4 regions of the uncultured Gilvimarinus sp. genome follow, and region 1 is predicted to be linked to each of the others. Evidence: predicted binding sites of a transcription regulator. Region 1 holds the regulator's gene; each other region holds the start of a gene.

The links. Region 1 encodes PhoB, which activates phosphate uptake and scavenging genes when phosphate is short. Its sites were predicted from a motif close to TGTCATAAANNTGTAACA; they were not measured.
Region 2: a site for PhoB is predicted at 5,933-5,950, ahead of AACY82_RS16080 (choice-of-anchor I family protein). Genes of this name have one in related genera too.
Region 3: a site for PhoB is predicted at 6,192-6,209, ahead of AACY82_RS13000 (porin). Genes of this name have one in related genera too.
Region 4: a site for PhoB is predicted at 2,145-2,162, ahead of AACY82_RS15935 (spondin domain-containing protein). Genes of this name have one in related genera too.

Annotation. Positions count from the first base shown of each region.
Region 1 covers NZ_CAXAUC010000005.1:50,692-58,003, forward strand. Annotated here, with positions in the region: gene AACY82_RS09875 (DUF885 domain-containing protein) at 1-1,451, opposite strand, end outside; gene AACY82_RS09880 (hypothetical protein) at 1,460-1,894, opposite strand; gene AACY82_RS09885 (dihydrouridine synthase) at 1,916-2,194, opposite strand; gene AACY82_RS09890 (cellulase family glycosylhydrolase) at 2,222-3,205, opposite strand; gene phoR (phosphate regulon sensor histidine kinase PhoR) at 3,294-4,580, opposite strand; gene phoB (phosphate regulon transcriptional regulator PhoB) at 4,618-5,316, opposite strand; gene ubiA (4-hydroxybenzoate octaprenyltransferase) at 5,504-6,373, opposite strand; gene AACY82_RS09910 (chorismate lyase) at 6,366-6,977, opposite strand; gene AACY82_RS09915 (dicarboxylate/amino acid:cation symporter) at 7,124-7,312, shown strand, end outside.
Region 2 covers NZ_CAXAUC010000015.1:36,559-43,870, reverse strand. Annotated here, with positions in the region: gene AACY82_RS16105 (hypothetical protein) at 1-4, shown strand, start outside; gene AACY82_RS16100 (HDOD domain-containing protein) at 38-1,231, shown strand; gene AACY82_RS16095 (hypothetical protein) at 1,251-1,730, opposite strand; gene AACY82_RS16090 (adenylyltransferase/cytidyltransferase family protein) at 2,369-2,812, opposite strand; gene AACY82_RS16085 (CDP-alcohol phosphatidyltransferase family protein) at 2,870-3,523, opposite strand; gene AACY82_RS16080 (choice-of-anchor I family protein) at 4,034-5,887, opposite strand; gene ettA (energy-dependent translational throttle protein EttA) at 6,119-7,312, shown strand, end outside.
Region 3 covers NZ_CAXAUC010000008.1:112,042-119,353, reverse strand. Annotated here, with positions in the region: gene hrpA (ATP-dependent RNA helicase HrpA) at 1-3,865, shown strand, start outside; gene AACY82_RS13015 (hypothetical protein) at 4,075-4,470, shown strand; gene AACY82_RS13010 (DUF692 domain-containing protein) at 4,470-5,336, shown strand; gene AACY82_RS13005 (putative DNA-binding domain-containing protein) at 5,333-6,106, shown strand; gene AACY82_RS13000 (porin) at 6,264-7,172, shown strand; gene AACY82_RS12995 (hypothetical protein) at 7,255-7,312, shown strand, end outside.
Region 4 covers NZ_CAXAUC010000015.1:135-7,446, forward strand. Annotated here, with positions in the region: gene AACY82_RS15920 (hypothetical protein) at 383-1,033, shown strand; gene AACY82_RS15925 (hypothetical protein) at 1,095-1,559, opposite strand; gene AACY82_RS15930 (YrhK family protein) at 1,710-1,997, shown strand; gene AACY82_RS15935 (spondin domain-containing protein) at 2,178-2,879, shown strand; gene AACY82_RS15940 (spondin domain-containing protein) at 2,890-3,657, shown strand; gene AACY82_RS15945 (response regulator transcription factor) at 3,807-4,580, shown strand; gene AACY82_RS15950 (ATP-binding protein) at 4,577-6,052, shown strand; gene AACY82_RS15955 (cellulase family glycosylhydrolase) at 6,129-7,312, opposite strand, start outside.

The DNA.
Region 1 (7,312 bases):
AAGCGACCAAAGTCAGAGTATGGATCGGCGTAAAGGCCAATTTCCTTGGGCACTTGCTCGGCATACAGGCCCCAGCCTTCGGTGTAGGCGGTGTAGCCGCCGTGGCGGCGAAACGCCGGTAAATCGGCAAGCTCTTGGGCAATGGCAATTTGCATGTGGTGGCCGGGCAAGGCCTCGTGGTAAGCGAGTGCCTCCATTTGGTAGCGGGGCATGGCACTTAAGTCGTGCAGATTGACGTAATAAATACCCGGGCGCGAGCCGTCGGCGGCAGGCGATTGGTAAAAGGCTTTACCGGCCGACTTCTCGCGAAACGGCTCCACCGCTTTTACGCGTAGATCGGCTTTAGGTAAGTGACCAAATAGCTCGGGCAAGCGGTCGCGCATAGTGTCGATCAGGACGCGGGTGTCTCTAAGGTACTGCGCTCGGCCTGCGTCGCTGTCGCGGTAGTAGAGTTCGGGGTCGTCCTGCAACTTTTTATAAAACTCCGGCAAGCTGCCAGCGAAGCCTACGGCCTTTTTAATATGCTCCATCTCGGCGTGAATGCGCGCAACTTCGGCCAGTCCCAGCTGGTGGATTTCGTCGGCACTCATGTCGGTGGTTGTGATGTTCGCTAGTGCGAACTGATAGTAGGCATCGCCTTGGGGAAACTTCCACACACCGTCACGGGTGTCAGCTTGTTCGGCCAGTTTGTCCCACACCGTTAACAGCTGTTGGTAGCCGGGCTGAACGCTTTTGAGTAGTGCTTGGTTTGCGTCGCTCAGTAATTGTGTGCGTCGCTCAGGCGTTATCTCAAGCGCATCTATTTTGCGCGTAAAGTCGGCCAGGAGCGGGCTCGACTCACTGGCGTCTTGATTAAATGGTTTGCCGGTCGTGATATTGACGATGTCGCTGCGCACTTGTGGGTAGACAAAAGCCGGAGCCAAGATGCCCTTTTGTGCACGGCGCTTAAGGTTAACGCTTAATTGTTCCAGTAACGGCTTAACCCCTTGCAGGCGCGAGATATAAGCGGTCGCATCATCGACGTTAGTAATTTGGTGTGAGTTGATCAAAAACGAAACGACGGTGGCGTGTAGGCCAAACATCTGGTTGACCGGGTAGTTGTAATCGCGCCATTGGTAACTATTAATATCTTGCTCAAGTTCGAAGCGCATTAACTCGACACTGAACTGGTTATCGGCATTGAGTTTGCTGCTGTCGAGTTCGTTTAATCGGGTGAGTTGATCCTGGTTGAGTCTGTGATACAGCGCACTTTGCGCGGAGCTAATATCGTCCCATTCGCCATAGTGGGTTTTGCGCCCTAAATGGGTTTGGTACATAGGGCTAAGAGATACTTGCTCTTCAAAAAACTGCTCGAACAGAGCGAGTGCTTGTTGGTCGGCGGTTCTCGCCGCTGACAACTGGCTAACCAAAAGCAGTAGAGCGCTTATTATCACGCGCTTAGTTAAACTCATGAAAGTCCTTAGTGGTGTTTGTGGTTTTGTCTGGGTTGTTCCATGGCGACATCGGCGCGACTGCGCAGTTTGTCTTTGCTGCGAATATTGGCAAAAGGGTCTGGGCCTGCCGCCTCGGGTGGCGGATGGGCCGTACGGCGCGATTGTTTATTGTGAGGTTTTGTGTGGCGCTCGGCATCGGTTTCGTTATTGATTTTTGCTAGGCTGCGGGTATTAAACCAATAATATAAAAGTGTAATGCCGATGAGCGCTAGCCACTTAACCACAAACGATGCCCAAAGGTTGTCGTGTTGCGCTGTGGTGGTTGCCCACGAGACGTAATCGCTGTGAACCATGGCGATAAAAAAGTAACTGATAAACAGCGCTAGCGTCGATACGATGGGGCGCCGGTAGCGCTTCCAAATAACCGTGGCTAAAGCCGACTTAGCGAGAAACCGAAACATATCGTCGCCCTACCCTCTGCCTTACGGAAACAAGCTCAAGCCCAGCGCGGCAATCAGCGCTACGATACCGCGGGATTTATACTCGCTGATGATTTTGTCTTCTTCTTCTTTGACGATAACCTCTAGCACATCCGGCTCGTAATCTTCTGGCTTGCGGCCGTGCAAATAAATGCGAGTGCGCGCCCGTTCAATGGCTTTGTGGCGAATTTTTCCGGCGTATTTGTGTTTTACTTTGTCGTAGTTGCGGCGCAAAAAATTACTGCGTTTGTTATCGCGCAACTGATTTTCCGGTAGGTTCATAGTCGCTCCGATTTTTGGCGCGCCCGGTTACGGGCATTCGCCGGTATTTTGTAAGTGGGTGCGCTTGGCGTTGCGGGCTATGGCGTAGGTTTCGTCGAGCATAATTTCGCGGCCCCAGCCGGTTAATCCTTCGACGGTACCATCGTCACTCATGTCTAGATGTTTTTGGGGTTTATTGCCCGGGCCCCATGACCAAGGCAAAAAGCCAATGTCAAATTCCAGAGCCGTTTGCACAATGGTGCGGTAGGGAATCGCGCCGCCTTCACTGTCATCCCAGCGATCGCCAAACTCGCCAATAATGAGCGGTAAATCGGCATCGACAGACTCTTGCATTTCGGCCCGTACCCGGGCGGCATCAAAGCCCCACATTTTGGGCCACCACATGTGGATCGACAATAAAATATTTTTTTGCGGGTCGGCTTTTATCAGCGCTGGCCCCGCCGCTTGTAAGGTATCGATATCTTTGCCCCAGCCGGGTGCATCGATCATTAAGGGGACACGGTAGCCCGACTCGCGCAAACGGGTAATGGCGCGGGTGTAGCCTTTGGTGTACGCATCAAGGGCGACTTTGTCGCCCACTTCATTGCCGATATTAACAATTGTGTAGCGCTGATGTTTAGCGATGGTGGCGGCTATCTCGGGTTGCGTCCAATAGTCGATCAGTAAGTCCAACTTAGACCAGTCGCCGGTGGCGTCGTGCAGCTCGATAATAGGAAACAGTTTTTGCTTAAACGCATTTTTTAACACAGCGTCCAATTCGGCGGGTTTGCCTTCGGTACTCCAGACGATGCGCACGGTGTTGGCGCCGGTTTTGGCGATCTCACTAAAGCTCGATAACCCGGTGCGGTCAAGCCAAAACACCATGCGATTGGGTCCCATAGGCACGAAGTGCTCGCCACAGGCATCAAACAACTGGCGGCCTTTAACACTAAACGTTGCCGTAGAGGGGGTATCAGCCGCGTTGGCGCCGCTGATGAGCAAGAGGGTTATAAGTAATAGCGATAATTTCATGCTGCCTATCTGTTTCCGCCAAAAGGGATCGGGTTTGCCTACAGTTTAACCCGATTTGATGCGTCGATAGGCGATTGTCGTTAAAAAATTATGACAGGGTTGTGTCGTTGGCGGGTAGCACGCAAGTAAAGACGCTGCCCTTACCTACTTCACTGTTGATTTGCAGCTCGGCATCGTGGCGCAGCAATACATGCTTGACGATTGCGAGCCCTAACCCGGTGCCGCCGGTGCCACTGTTGCGGCTGGCATCCACACGGTAGAACCGCTCGGTTAAGTGCGGAATATGTTTGGCGTCAAAGCCGACGCCGTTATCGCTGACCGAATAGTAAATACGTGGGCCACTGCGCCATAAACGCATGGCAATTTTGCCCCCCTCGGGGGTGTATTTGACGGCGTTAACCACTAAGTTAGAAAACGCGCTGTGTAGCTCTTTTTCGTTGCCAATGATCGATAACTTGGGGGTGCATTCAAGGGTGAGAGTTTGTTGCTTTTCGTCGCTGAGCACGGCGGCCTCGGACTTTACGGTTTGCAGCAGAGGCTCTAACTCGACGCGTTTTTGGTTAAACCCGGTATCGGTGGTTTCCAGCTTAGACAGCATAATCAAATCGTTAATTAACAGCGACATGCGTTTGGACTGCTGCTGCATCTGCTCCAGCGGCTTGTCCCAGGTGGGGGTTTTATTGTTGTCGGCCATGGTTTCTAAGTAACCGCTAATTACGGTTAACGGCGTGCGTAGTTCGTGGGAGACGTTGGCGACAAAGTCTTTGCGCATTTGTTCTAAGTGGTAAATTTGGGTGATATCGCGCACCACAATCAAGCGCTCGTTTTTACCAAAACGGGTGATTTGAAACTGCAAGCGCTTGTCGGGAAAGCGCGGCGAGGGGATATCCAGCGGCTCGGAGTAATCGCCCGCTTCAAAGTAATCGACAAAGCGCGGATGACGAATAAAGTTAATGACCGATTGGCCTTGATCTGAGTTGTAAAACCCCAGTAAGCGCTGGGCGGCAGGGTTCCACCAATCGAGGTAACCGCGCCAGTCGAGCAAAATTACGCCGTCTTTAAGGGCCGAGGTGGTCTCTTGCACGCGATTGATAACCGCCTGAAGGTTTTTCTTCTCGCGTTTTTGGCGCCGCTGTAAGTGGTAAATGGCATCGAATACGTCGCCCCACAGGCCGGTCGCCTCGGGCGGTTGGCTTTTGCGACTGCCGTTGAGCCAGATATTGAGGCGCAGCATTTGCCACAGGCACCAGCCGATATACCAAAAGGCAAAGAGCACCAAGGTCCACGCAAGCTGGTCAATTAGCATGCCGATAATAACGGCGATGATAAAGATAACGGCCAAGCGTTTCAGCTCGGCATTGAATCCCTGTAGCAAAATGGTGTCAGTCCTGTATCGGCGTGATCAGAGGCTTTTAGCTGGCCTTGGTCGAAAAGCGGTAGCCCGTGCCGCGTACGGTCTGGACTAAGTTTTCGTGTTGATCGACCGTTAGCGCCTTGCGCAGGCGGCGGATATGAACATCGACGGTGCGCTCTTCGACATAGACGTTACCACCCCAAACGTGATCTAACAATTGGCTGCGGGTGTAAGCGCGCTCTTGGTGCGTTAAGAAAAACTGCAACAGACGAAACTCGGTGGGACCCATATCCACTTCGCGCTCGTTAATGGTAACGCGGTGGCTGGATGGGTCTAAGCACAAGCCCTGAACCTGTATGGGTTGGTGGCTGTTGGCGTGGGGGTCGGCGCGGCGCAGCACCGCTTTAAGGCGCGCTACCAGCTCGCGAGGCGAGAAAGGCTTGGTAATATAATCGTCGGCGCCTACCTCTAGCCCTTGGATTTTATTGTCCTCTTCGCCTTTGGCGGTGAGCATAATAATGGGGATGTTGGCGGTAACTTCGTCGCGCTTTAAGCGCCGCGCCAGCTCGATGCCACTGGTGCCGGGCATCATCCAGTCAAGCAGAATCAAGTCGGGTTTTTCATCGACGATCAGGCCGTGAGCGTCCTGTGCATTGCTGGCCTCTAAGCAGCGGTATTCGGCCATCTCGAGGGCGATACGCAGCATATCGCGGATTGCGGATTCGTCGTCAACGATAAGGATGGTGCGACTTGTCATAGTGCCTGCCTGTATGTTCCATCAATTGCGGATAATCAGTGAAGCGGTGGCTGCGGCTGATAACCGATCAGCGTAGATTCGCCCCCTTCTTTGCAAGCGTATTTAATGGTTAAATTGTTGCATATTTATGACAGCCCGGCGGTAAATTTTACCGCCAAAGCCAGTTTGCGGGTAAAACCGCGAGGTTTTACCACTTTATTAGACCTGCAATAATGCCGGCGAAAACGGCGACACCGACCCAGTTGTTGTTGAGAAAAGCGCTAAAACAGGGGCCGCGCTGACGGTAGCGAATCAGCCGCTGTTGATAGACAAACAGCCCTGCCGCCACGGCCACCCCGATGTAGTACAGGCCGTTTAGCTCAAACCGCGAGCCCATCAAGAGCAAGCCAAGCACCACCAATACTTGCAAGCTAGCGGTAATCACGCGGTCTTGATCGCCAAACAACACGGCGGTGGATTTAATGCCGATGCGCAGGTCGTCGTCGCGATCGACCATGGCGTAAAACGTGTCGTAGACGATGGTCCAGAGCACCACGGTAAAGTAAATCAGCCATGCCTGTTCGGGCACTTCACCTTGCACGCTGGCAAATGCCATGGGTATGCCCCAGGCAAAGGCTGCCCCCAGTACCACTTGTGGCAAATGGGTGTAGCGCTTCATAAAGGGGTAGCTACAGGCCAGTGCCAGCCCGCCAAAGGCCAAATACAGCGTTAGGGTGTTGGTAAACAGCACCAGAATAAAAGCCAGTAGCACTAACGCGGCAAACACCGCCCACGCCTCTTTGACGCTGACTTTGCCGGTAGCGAGCACGCGGTCTTTGGTGCGCTCAACGTGGCCGTCAAAGTTGCGGTCGGCGTAGTCGTTGATCACGCAGCCGGCCGAGCGCATAGCGATAGCGCCCACGCTGTAAATGATCACCAGATGCACCGGCGGCTTACCATCAGCGGCGAGCCACAGCCCCCACAGCGTGGGCCAGAACACCAGCAGCCAGCCAATCGGGCGGTTTAAGCGGGTGAGTTGTGCGTACAGCGTTAGGCGATGGCAGATGGTATCAATCATGTTGTCTCGTCCGGGAGTCGATCAGCGCGGGCAGAAACACTTCGCTAACCAGTAAGGTTTTACCGAATAGAAAAAATTTTGAGCGTCGGCCCCAGAGCATATCATCTCCCTGTACCACGGGGGGCACAAGCCGCTCGTGAGGTGGTAGCTGGGCGATTTGCATGGGTGAGCGCCCCAGTTGCCGATGGCTAAATAAAAAGCCTCCCAGGGGGCGGTTGGAGAGCTTGCGTAAATGGCGCAAGCGGCCGGTTAGGCTGTCGGCGGGGAATACACTGCGCGCATACACCCACGGAATGGCATCCGGCCCCAGCAATAACACCTCGCGAATCAGGGCGGTGCTGCGGCTTTGTTTAAGGGTGCAGCGCTCCGATAAGGTCGGCAGCCCCCAGTATTGGCGCAATACCTGTACTTGTAGTTGCCCGGCACTGCGCTTGCGTAACTTGGCGGTCAGCGAGCTGTCATCAAACAACCAGTGCCGTAACGGTTGGGGCACGCTAATGGTGTGGGCCGCCGGCTGCCAAAGCCCTAGCCCGCGCCGGGCAAACCGGCCAGGCGCGCCGCGTGATATTGCCGGGCGTGGTAGTAGCGCGCGCGATTGGGTCAAACGATACCTCGATCTACTGGGGTTAAACGCGGCATTTTAGCAGCTGTAGGGGTTAACAGCACAGGACAATTGCGGTTCGCTGGGGTACCCTCGCAGGTTAAGAATAAAGGCGACGAATGTGCGCCCCACGCAGTAAGAGATTGTTTATGAGTCTGACCAAAAAAATATTACTGGCCATGGTGCTGGGCATCGTCATCGGTTTGCTGCTTAACCTGTTTACCGGGCGCGAAGCGGACAGCTGGGTGCAGGTGTATCTGGTTGCGGGTTTATTTGACACGGTCGGGGCGGTTTTTGTCGCCTCACTTAAGCTGTTGGTGGTGCCACTGGTGTTTGTC
Region 2 (7,312 bases), on a different contig from region 1:
ATAATCGACGAGCCATACCAACGTCAGAGTAAAACCTATGCACGTATTAGTGGTTGAAGACGATATCGCCATGCAGGAACTGTTAGCGACACTGCTGCGAGGGCTAGACAGCCGCGTACATATTCACCACGCCGAAACCGTCGCTACTGGATTAACCTTGTGGCGACAGCACCCCATTAATTTATTGTTGTGCGACTGGAACCTACCCAATCAAGAATCGGGGTTAACGCTGGTAAAAGCGATTCGGGCTAAAGATTGCGAGCTGCCCATCGTAATGATTACCGGGCGCGGCGACCGCGCCACGGTGACCGATAGCTTGCGCAACAAAGTTAACGAATTTATCGTCAAACCATTTGACCCTAGTGCGGTGATGGAAAGGCTCAAACGATACCTGACGGAGCCTGAAGCTGAGCCCGACAGCGACCGTAATACAGCGGACGATCCGGACTTAGAAACCTTTGTTGCTCAGCACGACAGTGTACTGGCCCGTCTCACCATCATGCCTGGGGCCGAGGCGGCACTGTCGAGCATCACCCACGCCGACCAACCCTCAGCACTTGAACTTGCGCAGCAGTGGCAAAGCGATATGGCCATTACAACTCGACTAATACGCTTGGCCAACAGCAGCTTAATGCGGCGCTCTGGCGGCGCTATAACCACACTGCGTGATGCCATCGCCACCTTAGGTGTCGAGATGGCACTAACGCAGGTACTCGCGCTAGCGCTTGCCAATACGAGCGGTCTGCGCCACAACACCCTACAAAGCCTTAGCAAAACGTTTGCCGAGCAGTCGCAACAGCTTGCCGAATACGCCGCACTATTGGCAAAACGCCTAAAGCTTAATGTGGCCAACTGTTATACCGCAGGGTTGCTGGTCAAGATCGGGGATTGTGCCGTTTTAGAGGCGATTCAGCTCTATCTCGACTCGGGAGGAGAGACGATTACCGACGAGGAAATAAACAGCGCACTTCTCAAACACGCAGCCCAATACGGCAACCAGCTAAAAATTAAATGGCGCTTGCCGTTGGTCTTACGCGAACGTATTGGCGCGACATACTCTGCGGGCGCCGGCCAGGTAAACCCCGAGCTACTGTTAATGCGACTGGCCGCATGCCTCGCCTCAAGCGATGACCACAGCACCGAGCAAGAAAAGTTGTGCCGACAACTGCGATTAGCACCTGCCGATTTACCCGGTGCCAGCGCTAGCAACCCTCAGGAGCAACAACCCTAAAACCATAAGCGCCTTCAGCTTAATAAACCGGAATGTCCGAGCCTCCGCGCTTTTTAATGCGCGGCCAAACCTGCCAAGTACCAACGGCGTAGCACACCCCCAGCAGCAAACACACCGCCGACGACACCGCCATAAACGTCATATTTTGCGCAAGCTCGGCAAAGTACGGTTGATCGGCCCACAATACGGCAGGTATACCCAACAAGCCGCGCAACACGTAAACCACCGAGATAAGCACTAAGGCAATACGCATAAACGGCATGCGTGGCAATAAGCCCGCACCGGCAAACCCGTACAGCCCCCAACTGGCCAACACAAACGCAATAACACCGGTCATCTGCGCGGGGTAACTGGAGCCCTGCTCGGCCATCAACGCCATTTGCTCACCGGCGCCAAACGCCCGGTACCAGCCGGGACCACCCCAAATGATGGCTAGGTGCAGTAACGCGGCCACCAAACTCAGACTACCTCCGACCAACAACCACCTATTCTTTTTCATGCTAAGCTCCCGTATTTAATCTAACCGACATCATAGTCGTTTCCGCCGCCTGGGCAACCTCCCTCTACCAGCGGCCCTCCCATTAACACTATCGATCTTTTCACCTGGTGACAGCAGTCTTAGCCCACCGCGATTCGCGTTTGCAGTATGACTCCCATAAGAATCAACCGAATGTACCCTCAACACGGAACGCTCGAACAGCTCCGCCCTCGACTTTACTTTCGAAAACGTCCCAAGTAAGTCCAACGCCAGCTCTATTAAAATTAAGAGACTACAGGAGCCGTGGAACCAACAAAATAATTCGCTATTAGCATTAAATTCGAAGGCGAGGCTTATGGACTGGACAACAGTTCTTTTGTATCGGCGGGCTCAACCTTAAGCTCAGTATCGGCTTACACATACTTCAATCAGCTCGATGAAAAACTCTTAGCAGCTGCGCGAATGGCCTATTTTTTGGGGTATTATCATTAGGGCACATATCGACAACTGCCAAACGGCTCTAGCGGCTTAGCGCAACCATCGTTGGATCGCTATCTGTTCGCATAACCAATGCTACCCGAGGCCAAAGGCTACGCGCCTTGAATGGCCTTGCTATTATCACTGGCAGACAACGTTAAGTTGTGGCTTTAAGAGCTTACCTAGACAGCAGCCATGTGCAGACGCTGAACAGGGCGCTTCTGAGACATGACGTCGCGTTTGATCGAGCTTGAAGAGGTGCGCGGGTTATACTGCACTTGCTTAATTTGCTTACCGGCTGACTTTAAATAAGATTCCACGGCAAGATTGTGTGGTTTGCGGCCCCAGTCTTCCCCAACAACGAAGATATCGGGGTTTATCTCTTGGCAACCCGAGACATACTCCAACTCATCGTAGGGCCGCACAATATCGACACAGCGCAGAGCGCTCAGCATCTCCATCCGTTGCGCAAGTGGGATAACGGGAACATTGGGCTTATAGGAATTTACCACGCGATCGGATGCCACACCCACGGCCAGCGAACTGCCCAGCGACTTACAGTATTCAAGTAATGCGAGATGACCTACATGCAATAAGTCAAAGGTCCCTACGGTATATACAATCATTTATTAATTCCTATAAATTGCTTTAAATATTTCGACACATTAAGTGCTACTTTTTATCTACAGAAGTTTCCACAAATACAAGGCTGTTATAATCAGCGTGTAACCAGCAAGAAAACATACATTGCGTGGATTACCAGAAAGCTTGGGGGTTTTTATTTGCGAGACATTGAGTACCGCCAGCCCCAGCGCGCAGGCACAAAGCACGAAAGCAAACACTCCAGCGGGAAGGACACTTTCTAACAGAAACACAAAAACCAATGCGATACTGTTGTTATCAAGTGCTAAGCCGGTGTATTTTGACTTATTAGATAAACCAAAAGTGCTAAAGTAGCTCAACCGAATGGCACTAGCGGCGACCACAACAAACGCGGCAAGCAACATAATGGGGTTAAAATCACTAAAACTCAGTAAGACAATAGCCGGCGTAACGCCGTAGCTAACGATATCGATTAAAAGATCGAGCTGACCGCCAAAAATCCGATCACTGCCAGTACGGCCTTTCATTTTTCGAGCCACTAGGCCATCGGCCCAGTCAAACGCAACGGCCCAAATCATTCCAATCATGGCCGCATAAAAAACACCGATAACACTGAAATAAATCGCAAGTAACGTGCACGCCAACCCAGCCAGCGAGCAGACATTTGGCAAATCTTTAACAAATGAGATTATCGTAGGTTGTAGCGCTTGGGATTCTTCGTTAGTGGCCGTCATGGCGCTCCAAAAATTAAGAAATAGAAGGCGCACCCACCTTATACATAGGAATCACGTGCGCGGAAGATTACTGCTTGAAAAAACACAGAAATACATTTAAATCGGGCGGTTCTCACTAGAACTAAGAAACACCACCACAGATGTTAGGGATCAACTTTAGGTGCTGACGAATAAGAACCAATTAGAATGCTGATTAAGCACCCAAATTACCTAAAAGTGTAATAAGGAGGATAGAGGCGTGTGCCAGTAGGCTCGATACAAAGAAAAGGCTAACCGCAGCACTATACGCCATAATGACTGCAGCTGATAGTGACTTAATTTTTTATTTGTATACGGTTGATTACAATGAAGTTTATTACCAGCGAGTAACGTTATCGTGAAAACTGAACCTACGCCACACTAAAAGACACCTCCAAATAGCGCGCGTCCGCGTTAAAGAGTGCAGTTTAAAGCAATAAAAAGGGGTGCCGACCTACATCGGCACCCCTTTTTAAATTTCAGCACGCAGGCCTACTCAAACGTTTGTACCACTTTATAGATTACCGTGGTGCCACTCACTTCATTGCCCACCACCACTAATGCATCCTCAGTAGGTGAATCTTCGGCGGAGATAAACACTAAGCCCTCCGGGCCAAGATCGCCGATGCTGGCCAGAATACTTTCGGCATCTTCAGTCGTCCAATCCTCCCGAGTGTTTAAGTAATCCTGAAATGCAGGCGCATCGGGATTGCTAATGTCGTAGACTAATACACCGCCCATACGCTCAAGCCCTATAAAGGCAAAGGTTTTCTCGCCGACATGCCCAATAGTGATGCCTTCGGGCTCGGGGCCTTTGGCGTCGCTGCGGCTGTCGGCACTATCGCCCTCGTCGTGGGCACTGTTAAAAAAGTCTTTACAGGGAATGTCGCGAGTTGCGCTTAGCATGCAGTCATCGCTTGCCAAAAACTGCTCGATGGCATCGCCCGAGTCCCACACCAGCTGACCTTCGTCATCCCAAATGGTAAATGAACGCGCGCCGTAGCTGTAGAGGTTGTCGTACATTAAACGGTCACCGTCGGCCGACTCGTTTCCGGCGGCGTCAAACATAACCGGAGAGCCGTCGGCGTTTTTACGATAACCTTCGGTCCAAGTAACGTTTAAGCGCCCCAGCATTTCGTCATCACGGCAGTCACCCGGATCACCGGCGGTGGCACCACAGTAACTAAAGGTGGTTGGGTTAAGCAGAGCCCCGGCGGCAAGCTGGCGCAGTTGCGGCGGCAGATCGTCACCGGCGCGACGGTCAAAGCCATCTTTGTGCACTAAGTGCTTAACGCGAAATTCTTCGACAAAACCTTGGCTGGCGTCGCCGGCCCAATAGTCGTCGTTATCTTCACCCCAGGCGCGGGCATCGCCTTCGTTGGCGGTAACCAGGTAGGTCATACCGTTCACCTCATAGGCGGCCATCGCATCCGGCAAATACAAACCGCGCACACCGGGCCAAGTGGTGATCTCTACCGGGCCTTCATCGCTGGCATCAATGCCATTGCCATCGGTGCCGTGATCTTTGTAGCCCAACGGAATAATACGCTGTACGTTGGCCGCCGTAATATCAACCTGCGCTATGGCGTTGTTCTCTTGCAGTACCACCCAAGCCGTTTCGCTGTCGGACGATACCGCGATGTATTCGGGTTCCAGATCTTGATCGAGCGTGGCGTTAGGGCCGTATACGCGAACACCTTGATCACGCAGAGCATCGCGCTGGCCATTAAAGGCAGTAAACCCTGCGAGAGTCGCGGCTGGGTTGGCCATATCAGAGATATCAATAACCGCAACCGAGCCCTCTGGGTCGATGCTGTAATCATCGTTCGGCTCCCCCTCGTTGGCCGCCAGTAGGTAGTTTCCGTCTGGGGTAAATACCAGCATATCGGGCTGAGCGCCCACAGCCACACTTGATATAAAACTTAAGTCATCGGCATTGTATAGCGCCACGGCACCGTTGTCGGTTTTTGCATCGGCTTCAATCGCGATCGCGACGATGCCATTTTTAACCGCTACCGAGTTCACCTCGCCGTCAGCCAGTACGCTGCCAGCTTCGATCGTATCAATCAGGCTCGGGTTTGCCGGGTCTGACAAGTCCAGTACATCCAGCATGCCTTTTTCGGCATTCACGACAAACAAGCGTTGGCTGTCGGCATCGTAAGCGGGAATCTCCGCAGCGCTTTCATCAAACTGACCTGCACTGTAGCGGCCAGCAAATTCCAACGATAACCCAGAAGGGGTTTCTACCACCGGCTCATCAGTGATGTTGTCGTCATCATCGCTGCCGCAACCTACCAGCGCCAAGGTGCTACACGCGGCTAAGATATAAGGAAAACTCTTTCTCATAGCAAACTCCAAGAGGTAATTGTGCGCATGAGACTACTGAGCGATTGTTACAAGTTTGTGGCGGCGGTCTACACACGCGCCAAATCGGTGAGCTAATAAGCCCCCTGGCTGATCGTTTAACGATCATAAAAGATTGAATTAAGCGGCGCCTTTCGGTAACTTGCGCGTTTATCTGCAATCGGCCGACTCCGGCCATATCCGCCCGCTGGCGGCCAGCACGAGGCAAGCTAAATGGCACAGTACGTATACACCATGAATCGGGTGGGCAAAGTCGTCCCGCCTAAGCGTGAAATTCTAAAAGACATCTCATTGTCGTTTTTCCCCGGCGCCAAAATCGGCGTGCTGGGTTTAAACGGCTCGGGCAAATCCACTCTGCTGCGCATTATGGCCGGCGTTGACACCGAATTTAACGGTGAAGCCCGCCCCATGCCCGACATTAAAATCGGCTACCTGCCGCAAGAGCCGGTGCTCGACCCGGAAAAAGACGTACGCGGCAATGTGGAAGACGGCATGCGCGAGGCCGTGGATGCACTGGCCGAGCTGGAGGGTATTTACACCGCTTACGCCGAGCCCGATGCCGACTTTGACGAGCTGGCCAAAAAGCAGGCGCGCTGTGAAGACATTATTCAGGCGTGGGATGCCCACAACCTGGACAACACGCTGGAAATCGCCGCCGACGCGTTGCGCCTGCCGCCATGGGATGCCGATGTCACCAAGCTATCCGGTGGTGAGCGTCGCCGTGTCGCCCTGTGCCGGTTACTGTTATCGCGCCCCGACATGCTGTTACTGGACGAGCCTACTAACCACCTGGATGCCGAGAGTGTTCACTGGTTAGAGCAGTTTCTGCAAAACTTTAACGGTACCGTGGTGGCCATTACCCACGATCGCTACTTTTTGGACAACGCCGCCGGGTGGATTTTAGAGCTGGACCGCGGCTACGGTATCCCCTACGAGGGCAACTACTCGAACTGGCTGGAAACCAAAGAAAAGCGTCTGGAGCAAGAGGCCAAAGCCGAAGCCTCGCACCAAAAAGCCATTAAAGCCGAGCTCGAGTGGGTGCGCACCAACCCCAAAGGCCGTCAGGCTAAAAGCAAAGCGCGCTTGGCACGGTTTGACGAGCTGCAAAGCCAGGAGTTTCAGACCCGCAACGAAACCAACGAGATTTACATTCCGCCCGGTGAGCGTTTAGGCGATAAAGTTATCGAACTGGAAAACGTCAGCAAAGGCTATGGCGATCGCTTGTTGATTGACAACCTAACCATGAGCGTACCCAAAGGCGCCGTGGTGGGCATTGTCGGCGGTAACGGTGCAGGTAAGTCGACCTTGTTCCGTATGATTGCCGGCACCGAACAACCCGATAGCGGCACCATTACTTTAGGCGAGACGGTTAATGTCGCTTACGTAGAGCAAAGCCGTGAGAACCTG
Region 3 (7,312 bases), on a different contig from region 1:
GGTAAAAGACGCCAATCGTTTGCGCCGCAAGGCGGCGGACATCGCCGCGCGTTTGGCTCAGGGTAAACCATCCGATCAAGCGCTAAGCAAATGGCATGCGGAGCTTGAGCGTTCAAGCGTGCAGTGCCAGACGCGCCGCGAGCAGGTGCCGGACAACATTGAGTTTCCCGAGCAACTCCCCGTCAGTGGCAAGCGCGATGAAATTGCCGCGCTGATTCGCGACAATCAGGTGGTGGTGCTCGCCGGTGAGACGGGCTCGGGTAAAACCACTCAGCTACCCAAAATTTGCCTAGAGTTAGGTCGCGGTGTGCGCGGCTTAATTGGCCATACACAGCCGCGGCGTATTGCCGCCAATACTGTTGCTACTCGGGTCGCCGAGGAGTTGGGCTCACCTCTGGGCGAGACGGTGGGTTATCAGGTGCGCTTTACCGAGCAAGCCTCTGACAACACCCTGATTAAAGTCATGACCGACGGTATTTTGTTGGCCGAAATCCAACAAGATCCCACCCTTGGGCGCTACGACACGCTTATTATCGATGAGGCCCACGAGCGCAGCTTAAACATCGATTTTTTGTTGGGTTACCTTAAACAGCTGCTGAAAAAACGCCCCGACCTTAAACTGATTATCACCTCGGCCACCATCGATGTAGAGCGTTTTTCCCGTCACTTTGACAATGCCCCGGTGATCGAGGTGTCGGGCCGCACCTATCCGGTGGATGTTTGGTATCGGCCACCGTTTGAGACGGCCGATAGCGACGATGGCGATCACTACCAGCCAATTTTAGACGCGGTTGATGAAATTGATCGTCACGAGCGGGCAGCGGGCAAATGCGGTGGTGATATTCTTATCTTTTTAAGTGGCGAGCGAGAAATCCGCGAGACGGCCAAGCGTTTGCGTCAGGCGGATTTACGTCACTTTGAGGTGCTCCCTTTTTACGCGCGGTTAAGTCTGGCCGAGCAAAACTTAGTCTTTTCTAACCATCGTGGTCGCCGCATTGTGCTGGCCACCAATGTTGCCGAGACCTCCATTACCGTGCCCGGTATCCGTTATGTGATTGATACGGGTGTGGCCCGCATTAGCCGTTACAGCGTGCGCACCAAAGTGCAACGTTTACCGATTGAGGCGATATCGCAAGCCAGCGCGAACCAGCGTAAAGGTCGCTGCGGTCGGGTGAGCAATGGTATCTGTATTCGTCTGTACAGCGAAGATGACTTTTTAAGCCGTCCCGAGTTTACCGACCCCGAGATTTTGCGTACCAACCTCGCGGCGGTTATTTTGCAAATGCTGCAGCTACGCATCGGCGATATTCATAAATTCCCTTTTGTAGACCCACCCGACTCGCGCCAGATTAACGACGGCTTTAAAATGCTGGAGGAGCTGCACGCGGTGGATGGCCGCAAGCGCTTGACGCAAGACGGTCGGCGCTTGGCGCAGCTGTCGGTCGATCCGCAGTTAGCCCGCATGTTGCTTGCCGCCGATAAACTCGGCTCGGTAGAAGAGGTCATGATCATCGTCAGTGCGCTATCGGTGCAAGATCCGCGCGAGCGCCCCGCCGAGAAAAAACAAGCGGCCGATCAGCAACACAAACGTTTTGCCGACGATCACTCAGACTTTGTCGCCTACGTTAATTTATGGCACTACTTTGAACAGCAGCGCCAAGCGCTTAGCCAAAACCAGTTGCGCAAGCTTTGTAAAAAAGAGTTTTTGGCGTTTATGCGGATGCGTGAATGGCGGGACATCCATCGTCAATTAAAGTTGGCTGCGAAAAAGCTAGGACTGACGTTTAATCGCGAGCCGGCCAATTACGAGGCGGTGCATCGCGCCTTGATCACCGGGCTGTTGGGCAACATTGGTTGTCACGACGAGGGGCGCGAATACCTGGGCGCGCGCAACCGTAAGTTTGCTATTTTTCCCGGCTCGTCACAGCAGAAAAAACGCCCTAAGTGGCTGGTAGCGGCGCAGTTGCTTGAGACCTCGCAGCTGTTTGCACACGATGTCGCCAAAGTGGAGCCCGAGTGGCTGCTTCAGGCGGCCGAGCATCTGGTAAAACGCAACTATTTTGAGCCCTACTACGACCCTAAAGCGGGGCAAGTAAAAGCCTACGAACGCGTGACTTTGTATGGCTTGGCGCTGGTCGAAAAAGGCCGTATTAACTACAGCAAAATTGACCCGGAGACCTGCCGCAACGTCTTTATTCGCGCCGCGTTGGTTGAGGGCCGCTATGCAAAACGCGGCCAAAAACCCGCCCCATTTTTTGCCCACAATAAGGCGCTGGTGGATGAGATTGAAGCGCTGGAGGCGAAATCCCGGCGGCGGGATATTTTGGTGGATGATGAGGCCATTTTTGCTTTTTACGACGAGCGTGTGCCCGCCGATGTGGTGAATCGCGCCGGCTTTGATGCTTGGCGCAAAAAGGCCGAGCAGGCGCAGCCCGATATTTTAAAAATCCCCCGCGAGCGTTTAGTGCTGCAGGGTGCCGGCAGTGTAAGCGAGGTGCAGTTTCCCGATACCCTTGAGTATAAAGGGGTGACCTATCCGCTCAGTTATCATTTTGCGCCTGGGCAAAAAGACGATGGTGTGAGCGTCCATGTGCCAGTGAGCTTGCTGCACGAGTTGCCCGAGTATCGGTTGCAGTGGCTGGTGCCGGGCCTGCTGCGCGATAAGTGTATTGAGTTGGTAAAAAGCCTGCCTAAAGCGCTGCGCAAACACTTTGTGCCGGTGCCCGATGTGGTGGACAAAGCGCTGGCGAGTATGGCGCCTGACAATCAGCCGTTAACCGAGGCACTCAGCTTGCAGCTAAAGCGGCAGACACTGATTGAGGTAAAGCCCGATGATTGGCAGAGCGAACGGCTCGAGGACTTTTATCGCTTTAACATTAAAGTGGTGGACGATCGTGGTAAAACCATAGCGGCCAGTCGCAATTTAACCGAATTAAAAGCCAACTACCGCGAGCGGGTGCAGGACAATATCCGCGATGCCTCCGACGACATGACCCGCGAGCACATTACCACGTGGGATTTAGAGTTACCTAAGCAAGTGGAGCTAAAGCGCCGCGGCCTGTCGATTCGGGCGTACCCGGCGCTGCTGGACAAACGCGACTCGGCCGCCATGCAGGTACTCGACAATCCGCAAGAGGCGCATCACGCATCGCTGGCCGGGGTGGCACGTTTGCTATTGCTGCAAAGCAAAGAGACCGTTAAATACTTACAAAAGCAGCTATTAAAAGGCAAAGAGTTGGGCCTAACAGTGGTGCAGATTGGCAATCGCGACCGGGTGGTTGACGATTTAATCATGGCGGCGGCGCGACATTTAGCGATGCCCGATGGTCAGTTGCCGCGCACAGAGTCAGAGTTTGCCGCGTGCCTTGCCAAGGTTAAGCCCGACTTAGTCACGCAGGCGCAAAGCTTAGAGAAAACGCTAGTCCGTTCGTTGAGCTTAGTAGTGGGCATTAAAAAACAGCTAAAACACTCTAAAAATGCGCTGGCGGTGGCCCTGGCGGCGGGGGATATTGCCCAGCAGTTGGATCGATTGTTTCAGCCTTCGCTGGTGTTTGAGACGCCGCCAGAGTGGTTTGCTGAGTATCCCCGTTACTTACAGGCAATCGAATTGCGCTTAGAGAAAGTGGTGCTAAACGCCCAGAAAGATCGTGTGCAAATGGCCGAGATAGAGCCTCACGAGGGCCGTTTGACGGATTATTTGGCCAAACATGGCGATTATCAACTGGCCGAAAACCCTGATTTGATGCGCTACCGTTGGGCTCTAGAGGAGTTTAGGGTGTCGCTGTTTGCCCAGACCCTAAAAACTAAGTTTCCGGTATCGGGTAAACGGCTCAATAAACTGTGGCAAGAGGCGACCGAGTCGTAAACGAGACTCGGAACAGGTTTTACGCGGTTTGATACAGTATGATGGTACTGAGCTTAAAAGACAGGCTCGGCAAATGGATCTGTAACAAATGCGGTGCTTGTGCATCCATAGATAACAGTTGATCTCATAGGAGTTTAGCTGCGTAACTGTTCAGGAGGCTGGGCGATGGGCGTAGCCACTGTTTTTACTAGCGAGTAATGGAGTTTACTATGAATAAGAAATTAGCATCCCCTCTGGCCGCCGCTGTAGGCGCCGCATTTATGGCTTCTGCTGTGGTAGCGCCGGTTGCCTCAGCCGCTGAAAATCCCTTTGCCGCCGAATCTTTGTCGTCGGGTTATAAACTTGCTAGCAAAGGCGCCGAAGGTAAATGCGGCGAGGGCAAGTGCGGTGAGAAGAAAGCCGAACGTGAAGGCACCTGTGGCGAGAAAAAAGCTGAGGGTGAAGGTAAATGCGGCGAAGGTAAGTGCGGTGAAGATAAAGCCCGCACAAAAGCCGAAGGTGAAGGCAAGTGCGGCGAAGGTAAGTGTGGCGAGAAAAAAGCCGAGCACGAGGGCTCTTGTGGCGCTGAGAAAAAGTCAGACGCTGAAGGCTCTTGCGGTCACTAATGACAGATCACCGTTTGAATATCGCCGGTGCGGGCCTCGGCCTGCGCCGTGCGTTGCTTAAACCCCTTGAGGGAGTGGCAACCACCGACATAAATTTTATGGAGGTGGCGCCCGAAAACTGGATAAACGTGGGCGGTAGGTTGGGGCGGCAGTTTCGAGCCTATACCGAGCGCTTTGCGTTTGTCTGTCATGGCCTGTCTTTGTCTATAGGTTCGCAAGCACCGCTCAATGTCGAGTTGCTTAAATCGGTTAGGACCTTTATGCGCGAGCACAATATTCGCGGCTACAGTGAGCACTTAAGCTACTGCAGTGACGACGGCCAATTGTACGATTTGCTGCCTATTCCGTTTACCGAGGCCGCGGTAACACACGTGGCTGAGCGAGTGCGCCAAGCGCAGGATATTTTGGGCGAGCGCATTGCGATCGAAAACGCCTCGTATTATTGCGCGCCAGGGCAAGAGATGACGGAACTCGATTTTATTAATGCCGTGGTTGAACAAGCCGATTGTAGCTTGCTATTAGATGTGAACAATCTGTACGTTAATAGCATTAATCACGGCTATGACCCGGACGCTTTCTTGGCAGGCTTGCCCTTAGAGCGAGTGGCTTACGCCCATGTGGCGGGGCACTATCACGAGGCGGAAGATTTACGCGTTGATACCCACGGCGCACCGGTAGAAGACCCGGTGTGGGCTTTGCTGGGTGAGTTCTACCAGCGGGCGGGGTCCGTGGCGACTTTGCTGGAGCGCGATTTTAATATCCCCCCGGTGCCCGAGCTGTTAACGGAGGTTGATAAAATTCGGCAACTACAAGCTGAGGCGTCGGCACCTAAACGCCGGGCGAGCCAAGCGGAGGCATCCGGGTGAGTGATACGCCGCTGGCGCAGCTGCAGCAGACGCTGACTCATCATTTGCGCAACCCCGATAAATACCCAGGCCCCGCCGGAATCGAAGATCGGCGCTTAGGGATCTATCGCAGCTTGATTTACAACAATATTGAAGGATTTATTGCCGGCGGGTTTCCGGTGTTGCGAGAAATTTTAAGTGACGCTCACTGGCACGCTTTAGTGCGGGATTTTGTCGAGCGCCACCAAAGCCAAAGCCCGTATTTTTTAGACATTAGCCAAGAGTTTTTACTTTACCTGCAAAACGAGCGGGCCACCGACACAGCTGATCCGCCGTTTATGCTTGAATTGGCGCACTACGAGTGGGTCGAGTTGGCGCTGGATGTTGCCGACGGTGAGCTGCCCCCTATGCCCACGGCGGAAAATGGCTTGCTCGATAGCTCTATCGAGGTGTCCGAGCTACTGTGGTGCCTTAATTACCAATACCCGGTGCACAGGTTGGGGCCGGATTACCAGCTCAGCGAGCCACCCTCCGAACCTACTTTTTTGTTGGTCTATCGCAACCGCGCCGACTCGGTAGAGTTTATCCATTCCAATGCCGTTACTGTGCGTTTACTGCAAAAACTGCAGGCGGCACCGACTAGCGGGCGGGCCGCTCTTACCCAGTTGGCCGAGGAGATCGCCTTTGCGGATCTGGATCGTTTTATCGCGCTGGGAGAGTCTATACTCCTAGAGTTATACGACAAGGATGTGCTCTGGCCTATCTTGCCCGCCGATACGAAAAGCGTATAAAGCTTACGGTGGGGGCCGCAGAACACTAAAAAAATTGCCCGCATGTAATATTACTGCAACAATTGCCCCGCATGATACGCGCGCTTGTCATATAACTGTCACTTAATGTTCATCCAGTGGACATCTAATTGTCATACTTAGGGATTGGGGAAATACCATGCGAATTCAATTATGGTTGGCCGCTGCTGCCGTTTTAGTGTCTGCTCAGGTGGCCGCTGACGTCACGGTTTACGGCAAGGCTAATGTGTCCTTGCAGCACGCGGATGAGGCGGGCAACCGCGAAATCGAGTTGCAGAGCAATTCGTCGCGAATTGGCCTTATGGGGCAGGAGTCTTTATCCGACAGTGTGTCGCTTTTGTATCGATTTGAATACGAAACCAGCGTGGATGACGGCGATAAAGACGGCCAGACGTTAACGCAGCGCAATATCTACCTTGGTGTGCAAACGCTCGCGGGTACTTTAATGGGCGGGGTGTTTGACACTCCCTTAAAAACCGCCGCGTCAGGCGTGGATTTGTTTAATGATCTAGAGGGTGACATTCGCAATATTTTTGCCGGTGAAAACCGCTCGAAAAACATCGTTCAGTATGTCACGCCCAAGTCTTTAGGGCCGGTAACGGCGAAGGTGGCTTACATCACCAAAGAGACTGATGGTATAGACGGCGTTTCGGCATCGGCCGCGTATCAACTGGATGCGCTGTATCTGGCCGTGGCGATGGACCAGGATGTGGAAGAAAATGTCGATAATACCGATACCTACCGGTTAGTGGCGGCGTATACCCTAGGGGCCGTACAGTTGGGCGGCGCCTATGAAAATTACCAACGCGATCTTGGGGATGGCAACGGTTACTTTGCCTCGGTTAAGTGGAAGGTGACGGATCAATGGGTGTTTAAAACCCAGTATGGTGAGTCGGATATTAAAATCGACGGGCGGCAAAGCTTTAGTATTGGTGGCGATTATATCTTCTCGAAAACCGCGAAAGCGTTTACTTACTATACACGCAACCAAGACGACGCTGGCCGCGATGATGATTATTTAGGTGTCGGTTTGGAAATGAAGTTTTAACGAACTATCTATGAGGTTAGCCGTGCCAAAGTTGTCCAGGATTATTGCTCTGTTGCTCGCTTCAACTTTGTGGAGTTCGGCCGTGCTCGCAGAGGACTGTGAACCCGCCGTCGATATGATGGAAAGCAATGATGCGGTCA
Region 4 (7,312 bases), on a different contig from region 1:
ATAATTATATGGACTTCCCACGATATTGAGGACGGTTTTATGATTGATAATAAACTGCCCAAGTGGAGGGCTATGGACAAGCAATACGATGATGAACCTCGCAAAGAGGCTATTTAACGATTTGACAACTTCGGCGCGTTCAAGATTGGGTTGCGAAGGGTGTTGGTGTCAATCGGCGGCCATACTATGGTTTTATACTCCTTACTCTAGTCGCTTCACTGCGAAATGAAATGTGCTTAATCTGATGCTGAGTTTTGCTGTATCATGCGATTTTTGGGTTTTTTCAATCTTATCGTGGCTTCGCAGTAGTAGTTAATTGGTTGGGTTACTTAAAATACTATGCGCTTATACAATAAACAGGTAAGCGCGCAAGGAGAATCTTTTGGCGTTTTTGAAAAACTTGGGACTTTTATGTGTTTTGGCTTGCAGTATGGTTGGCTGCGAGAAGGGCGTTGATGAGAAGCCGAAGAGTGAGTCGAACATTGCTAAGCCTTATGTCGCACCGGATTCGGGCTATATAAAGAACCCGTTGTTTGTTGCGAGCGACAGTGGTGAGATGGCTGATTGGAAGCTTTTTCAGCACGCCAGTAATACTTCTTATCGTGTTAGTGTCGATGATAGCGTCTTGGCGCTTACCAGAGTCGGCGTTGAGCCGTGGGGAAAAATAAGCCAGCGGTACCGTAAAAAAGATATCGAGCCGCTGCTGGGTAAAACGCTGGAGTTCTCGGTGGATGTGAAGGCCGAGTATACAGAAGAGTATGGTGAGCCGATGGAACCGCCTTCTGTAGCCGTAAAAATTCGAGGCTTAAGAAAGGGCACCCCTGCCATGATGGGCAGTTCAAACTTATTCTTTAAAAGTGAGCCGATAGTGGAGACGTCGGGTCTGGCTCAGTGGCATCGGTACCATGTTAAATTTAATGTGCCGGAACCAAAAGAGGCCCAAGTGGTGGAAGTAGAGATTTCGGTTGTTATGACGATGGGGGGCACCTTGTGGATGCGGGGCCCCGCATTGGTTGAGTCGCCCGCTGAGTGATTAACGTCGGCAGGCTAGCGGGCTACGCCAGCCGATGCACTGCTGACAAAGTCTGTAATATTTACATCTCTTGGGCTCGCACCGCCTCGCGAGCTAATAGCTTCGCATTACTTTTTTCAATATTCAGCAGCTGCGCTAGTGTGCGGCGGCTGGACTCGCATTCGGCACGTTCGTGCAAATGTTCATACAAATCCACCAGTTGTGCATGGGTATCACTGATTTCCGCACAAATTTTTTCGCAGTCTAAGTTTTTAAAGTCGGCCTCACGCGGGTCGCGCAAGGTGATTGGGTGGCGGTCGGTATAAGCGTAAAACCACGTGTTGAGTGGCCCCAGCGCTTCTTGTTGGCGGAAAAAAGCCAGAGTCTCGGCGAGTTTTTGCTCGTGCGTTGCAAGATAGTTTAACAACAGTTGCTCGCGCTCCGGTGCGCCGCTATCGGCGCAGTCCACCAAGTGTGCCGCTAAGCCGGTGTGAAATTGTTCAATGGCGGATAACAGTTCATCCATCGTTTTGGGTACCATTGCCATTGTGTCTCCTTAGCCTCATCAAGGCTTGCCTTTGTTTTTTGCGCATGTTCATAATTAATGTTCGTTCATAGGCTTAAGCAGGATCAGTGCCAGAGCGTTTATGGTGACGGTGAATGTGGGAGTTTCCCACCACTAGATATAGGAGCCTTTGTGTTTAGATTCAGTTTGTTTGACCGGCGATTGCCGCACTTAAGTCCGCGGCATATTGAGATTAGCTCCCGGTATGACTTTTTTTACGCAATAAATGATTTGCTGGCCGGTGTTTTATTTATCGTGGGAAGTGTGTTGTTTTTTAAAGCCGAGACAGAGTATGCCGCCACTTGGTTCTTTTTAGTTGGTTCGGTTTTGTTTACTGTGCGTCCTGCAATCCGGGTAGTTCGCAACCTTCACCTGCAGCGAGTGAATGGAGGTACCGCGTCGGTTAGCGAGGGGCCGTAAGGGTTGTTTGCGCGCTGAACTAAAATTTTGGCGTAATTCTCTGCGTAAATGTGCAGTTTTTAGTAAAACGTGATCGGCCCGTGATACTTCTGTGAGGATTCGACTGTGTGCTCCCCTGACAATGGGTTATCGGCATTATTTCTGCCGTATTCCATATTTATGTCGAACAGGGAGAACACGATGAAGAGATTATCTGCACTGGCGAGCTTAATGATACTGGCCGCCACGGGCGCTAACGGCGCTGAGTACACTGTCGAAATTCAAAACCTAACACGCAGCACGTTTTTTACCCCATTATTGGTGGCCGCGCACCCGGCAGAGAACCACTTGTTTGCCGTGGGTGGTGAGGCCTCGTTACCGCTGCAGACGATGGCTGAGGGTGGCAACATTGAGCCTTTGGTGGGCGAGATAGATGGCCTTAGTGGTATTGCTGTCGCCAACCCCGCCGGAGGGCTGTTGGCGGCCGGTGCATCTGCCACCGCCATGTTTAACAATGACGATGCCCCCGATAATAATCACCTTTCAATTGTGGCTATGTTGCTACCGACTAACGATGGTTTTGTGGGGTTGGATGCTATGTGGTTGCCTACTGAACCGGGCACCTATCAGTACATGCTTAAAGGCTACGATGCCGGCACCGAGGCCAACGATGAACTGCGTGGCAGTGGGATGCCGGGCGAGCCGGGAATGCCCGTGCCGCCACCGCTAGACCCTCAGCTGGGCAATAACGGTACCGGAATGCCCGGCGAAGCAGAGGGGTTTGTGCATATTCACCGCGGCGTGTTGGGCGATACCGACAGCGTTGCAGGCGGTAGCGATATCGACGCCACCCGCCACCGTTGGTTAAACCCCGTTGCCCGCGTCACTATCACCGTAGAGTAAGGAGACCGCTATGAACAAACAATATCTAATCGCGGGTTTGTGCGTTCTGACACTGGCTTTGGCCGGTTGCGGTAGCGACGATGACGACAGCCCTATGGGGATGACGCCTACCCCTGAGCCGATGCCTGAACCTGAATCCATGACGTTTACCTATGCGGTTAACATTACCAATATGACTCGCGGTCAGCCGTTGTCACCACTGGCCGCTATGGTTTTTGATGGCGAGTTTCAGATGGCAAAAATGGGTGAGCCGGTCAGCGTAGCGTTAGAGGTGTTAGCTGAAAGTGGCGACAATAGCCAGTTACTGGACGCCGCCATGGGCAGCGAACATGTTTATCTGGCACGCTCTGCCGAAGGCGGACCCTTGATGCCGGGTTTAAGTCAGACCATGATGCTAGAGGTAAATACGGCCACCGATTCGCCCGAGGGTATGTATATTGGGCTAGTCTCCATGCTGGCGAATACCAACGACGGTATTACTATGCTCAGCGGCAAAGACCTCGGGGGGCTGCAAGTAGATGACACCATTACCTTTGAGACCCTAAGCTACGATACCGGCACAGAGCGTAATAGCGAAAGCGCCGATACCATTATTGGTCCGGCCGCCGCCGGTGGCTTGCAAGAAGGTTTTAATGCCGAGCGCGATGATTTCGTCGACGAACTTAGGCTGCACAGTGGCGTGGTATCGTTTGATGACGGGATGGCGAGCTCGGCATTAAGCGAGGCCCAGCGCTTTGACAACCCTGTGATGCAGGTAGAGATAACGCGCATGCAGTAATCGCGGGGCTGTGGCGGTGCTTTGCGGGGCTGTCACGGCATCAGTTTTTGGGCTTGCGCGCCCGCGTGGTGAGTTTTGTAACATTCGCCACACGGGTGCGTCTGTTTGTTATTCACCTCTGGTTGCCATTTTGCGAGCGAGGACTGCCCATGGTCGATAATGTCCGTTTAGCCTACGTTAATAAAAAACCACCCCAGCCTCAGGCGCGCAAACGTTTTTTGGTGGTGGAGGACGAACAAGATCTGGCCGAGCTGATCCGGATGCATTTGTCTGAGCTGGATGCCGAGGTTGAGGTGTGCCACCGTGGCGACGATGCCTTACCGCTGGCGCTGCGGCAAACCTGGCACGCTATTGTGTTGGATCTATCGCTGCCGGGCATCGATGGCCTGGATATCTGTCGCGAATTGCGCAGTCAGGGCGTACTTACCCCGGTGCTTATATTAACCTCGCGCTCCACCGAGCTGGACCGAGTGTTGGGCTTAGAGCTGGGCGCCGATGACTACCTCACCAAACCCTTTAGCACGTTGGAGCTGATGGCGCGCGTCAAGGCACTGTTGCGCCGCGCCGAGCACAATAAGACCCCCGCTAACAAACCCGCGCAGGTCATCACCGTAGAGGGCTTGCATATCGATCAAGCGCAGCGCAGCGTAAGCGTTAATGGTGAGCCGGTCGAGTTAACCGCCCGAGAATTTGAACTTATGTGGTATTTTGTCTCGCACCCAGGGCGCGTGTTTCGCCGCTCGGAGTTGCTGGATGCCGTGTGGGGGTATGGCCACGATGGTTACGAGCACACCGTAAACAGCCATATTAATCGGCTGCGCGGCAAAATAGAGCACAACCCCGCCGAGCCGTACTATTTAAAAACTGTGTGGGGGGTAGGGTATAAATTTTGTGGCGAGCCGTGCGCCGAGGTGACCCCGTGAGCCGCTGGTTTAGCACGCTTTATGCGCGTATGTCGCTGGTACTTATCGTGTTGTTTGCCAGCATCGGCGTGGCCTATTTAGTGTTGGTGTACTGGAGCAGCAACCGCTACTACCAAGAGATGACCCAAAGCCTAAATCGCAGTTTAGGGATGTATATTGTCAATCGTGCGCCTTTGATTGATAGCGGTGTAGTGAACCACGCCGCCATGCAAGAGCTGGCCGAGTTGGTGATGGTGGTTAACCCCATTGTCGAGGTGTACCTAACGGATGCCTCGGGAAAAATCCTGGACCACGCTTTTCCTGAGTCCGAGCTGGTTCAGCCGCGTATTGATGTGGCGCCCATTGAAGCATGGTTGAATGATGAGCGCCCGCTGCCGATTACCGGCACCGATCCGCGCACCGGCCGAACAGACAAGGTGTTCTCGGCTTGGCCGGTTGAAGACGATGGTCAGCGCGTGGGTTATCTATATGTGGTGCTGGGCGGCAAGTTGTACCAATCGCTGCGCGACTCCTTAACCGAGAGTTACGTGTTGCGTTTAAGTTTAGGCGGGTTAATTGCCATCGTGCTTTTTGCATTGATAACCGCGGTGTTAATTTTTGCGGCGATGACCAAGCCCTTGCGCCGCCTTGCCCGTGATATGCAAAACTTTCAGCGTGTGGAGCTGAATGTCGCGCACAGTGGCGCTGCATCCGGTGATGAGATTGCCTATTTGCACGATACCTTTCACCGCATGCAAGCAAAAATTCACGATCAATTACAGCGGCTAGAGCAAACCGACCGGCTGCGGCGCGAATTAGTATCTAATGTCTCGCACGATTTGCGTACGCCTTTGGCATCGATGCAGGGTTACTTAGAGACTTTGGCCATTCGTGACGAAAAACTCAGTGACGTCGAACGCACCCGTTATTTAAAAATTGCTTACACGCACTGCCGGCGCTTAACCAAATTAGTGCAAGAGCTGTTTGAGCTAAGCAAACTGGACACCGGCCGCACTGAGCTGAGTTGCGAAACCTTTTTGTTGGCCGAGCTATTACAAGATGTTTTGCAAAAATTTGAGCTTAAAGCCAGCCAGCGCAATATTACCGTCAACGCCGATTTAGCGCGGCGCCCTTATGCGGTAACCGCCGATATTGCGTTAATGGAGCGTGTGTTTGAAAACTTAATCGATAACGCTTTATGTTACACCCCCGACGGCGGCAGTATTACCGTATCGTTAGCGGCGGGCGATAACGGTGTGGCGGTCGATGTGGCCGACACCGGCGTCGGCGTGGCCAAAGATAAACTGCCACGTATTTTTGAGCGCTATTATCAAGCCAAAGGCCAGCGATTTGCGCAGGGCGAGGGCACCGGCCTTGGGCTCGCCATTGTTAAGCGCATATTGGATTTACACCAGTGCCAAATCTCGGTGACCTCGGAGGAGGGGGCGGGCACTTGTTTTTCTTTCGAGTTGCCGCGCGCTAACGTCGGGTAAGTGGCCGCAGACCGCCCATAAAAAACCGGACGGTGGACGTCCGGTTTTGGGTTGACTTGATGCGTTGAGGCTGATGTTAAGGGTTTGGCGCCACCAGAATATCTTTCTCTGGCCCCCAGCTGCCTTGCTCTCGGTTGTACACACCAAACGAGCCGTTATCGTCCCACACGGTAGCGGCGATACCATACTGAGTGGCAAAGTTAACGTGAGCGCGTAAATATTCTAACCGGTCGGCTTGGTTGCAAATGTTCTCAGGGTGTTCGTAATCTTCGTGGGCTGCGCCAAATTCATTAACGGTTACCGGCACCTCGTTGGTTTGTGCCCAGGTGCTGGCGGTTTGGTATACGTTTTCTAGCTCGTTTTTATCTGCCGTTGTGCCCCAGCCTCGGGTGCATTGGCCGGCAAACTCCCATGGGTCGTAGGAGTGAAAGTTGGCAATAAGCTTATTGTCGGCAGGCAGCTTAATATCGGCCAAAGTATCCACCGGGGTATAGCCACTACCGGCAATCACAACCAGTCGGTCGGGGTTGTTGGCTCGGATAATATCCAGTATGCGCGGGTTTAAGTCATTGCTTTGTGCGGGCGTCATACCGTTTGGCTCGTTGAGGATCTCAAACACCAAGCGCGCCGACTTGTGCGCAAAACGCTCGGCAATCTGTGTCCAAATGGCGTCAAAGCGCTCGCGGTTGGCGGCGTTTTGGTAATCCTGCTTTAGCCAGATCTCGTGGTGGGCGTTTAACACAACGTAGTAGCCTTGGGCCAGGGCCCAGTCTACCACCTGCTCGGTACGGTCCATGCGCGATGTGTCTACCGCGTAAGGCTCGCTGGTGGCTGTGTGGTTGTCCCAGGTGGCGGGTATGCGCACGTGGCCAAAGCCTGCATCGGCAAACGCGATTAGGTAAGACTCTTGCGCCGCCGGTGCCCAGTCGCCTTCGTTGGGGTAGGCATCGAGCGTGTTGCCAAGGTTAATGCCAATGCCCATTTGCGCTACCGCCTCGTGGGGCGTGTACTGGGTCGGCTCATCGTAGTGCAACTCTAGGTAATCGAGCGCGGCGCCTGCTTGGGCAAAGTTTAGCGCTATGGTTTGTGGGCCGTCGGTCAAATACACCGCTGCTGTGCTTACATCTTGCCACTCGGGCGCTTCGCTCGCGGCCAGCTCGACCTCACTGTTGCTTATTGTTTGTCCGCCGGCCGCTAACGCCCAACGGCTACTGCTGTTGCTGGCACGTGCCCGGTAGGTCACGGTGTATAGCCCCGAGG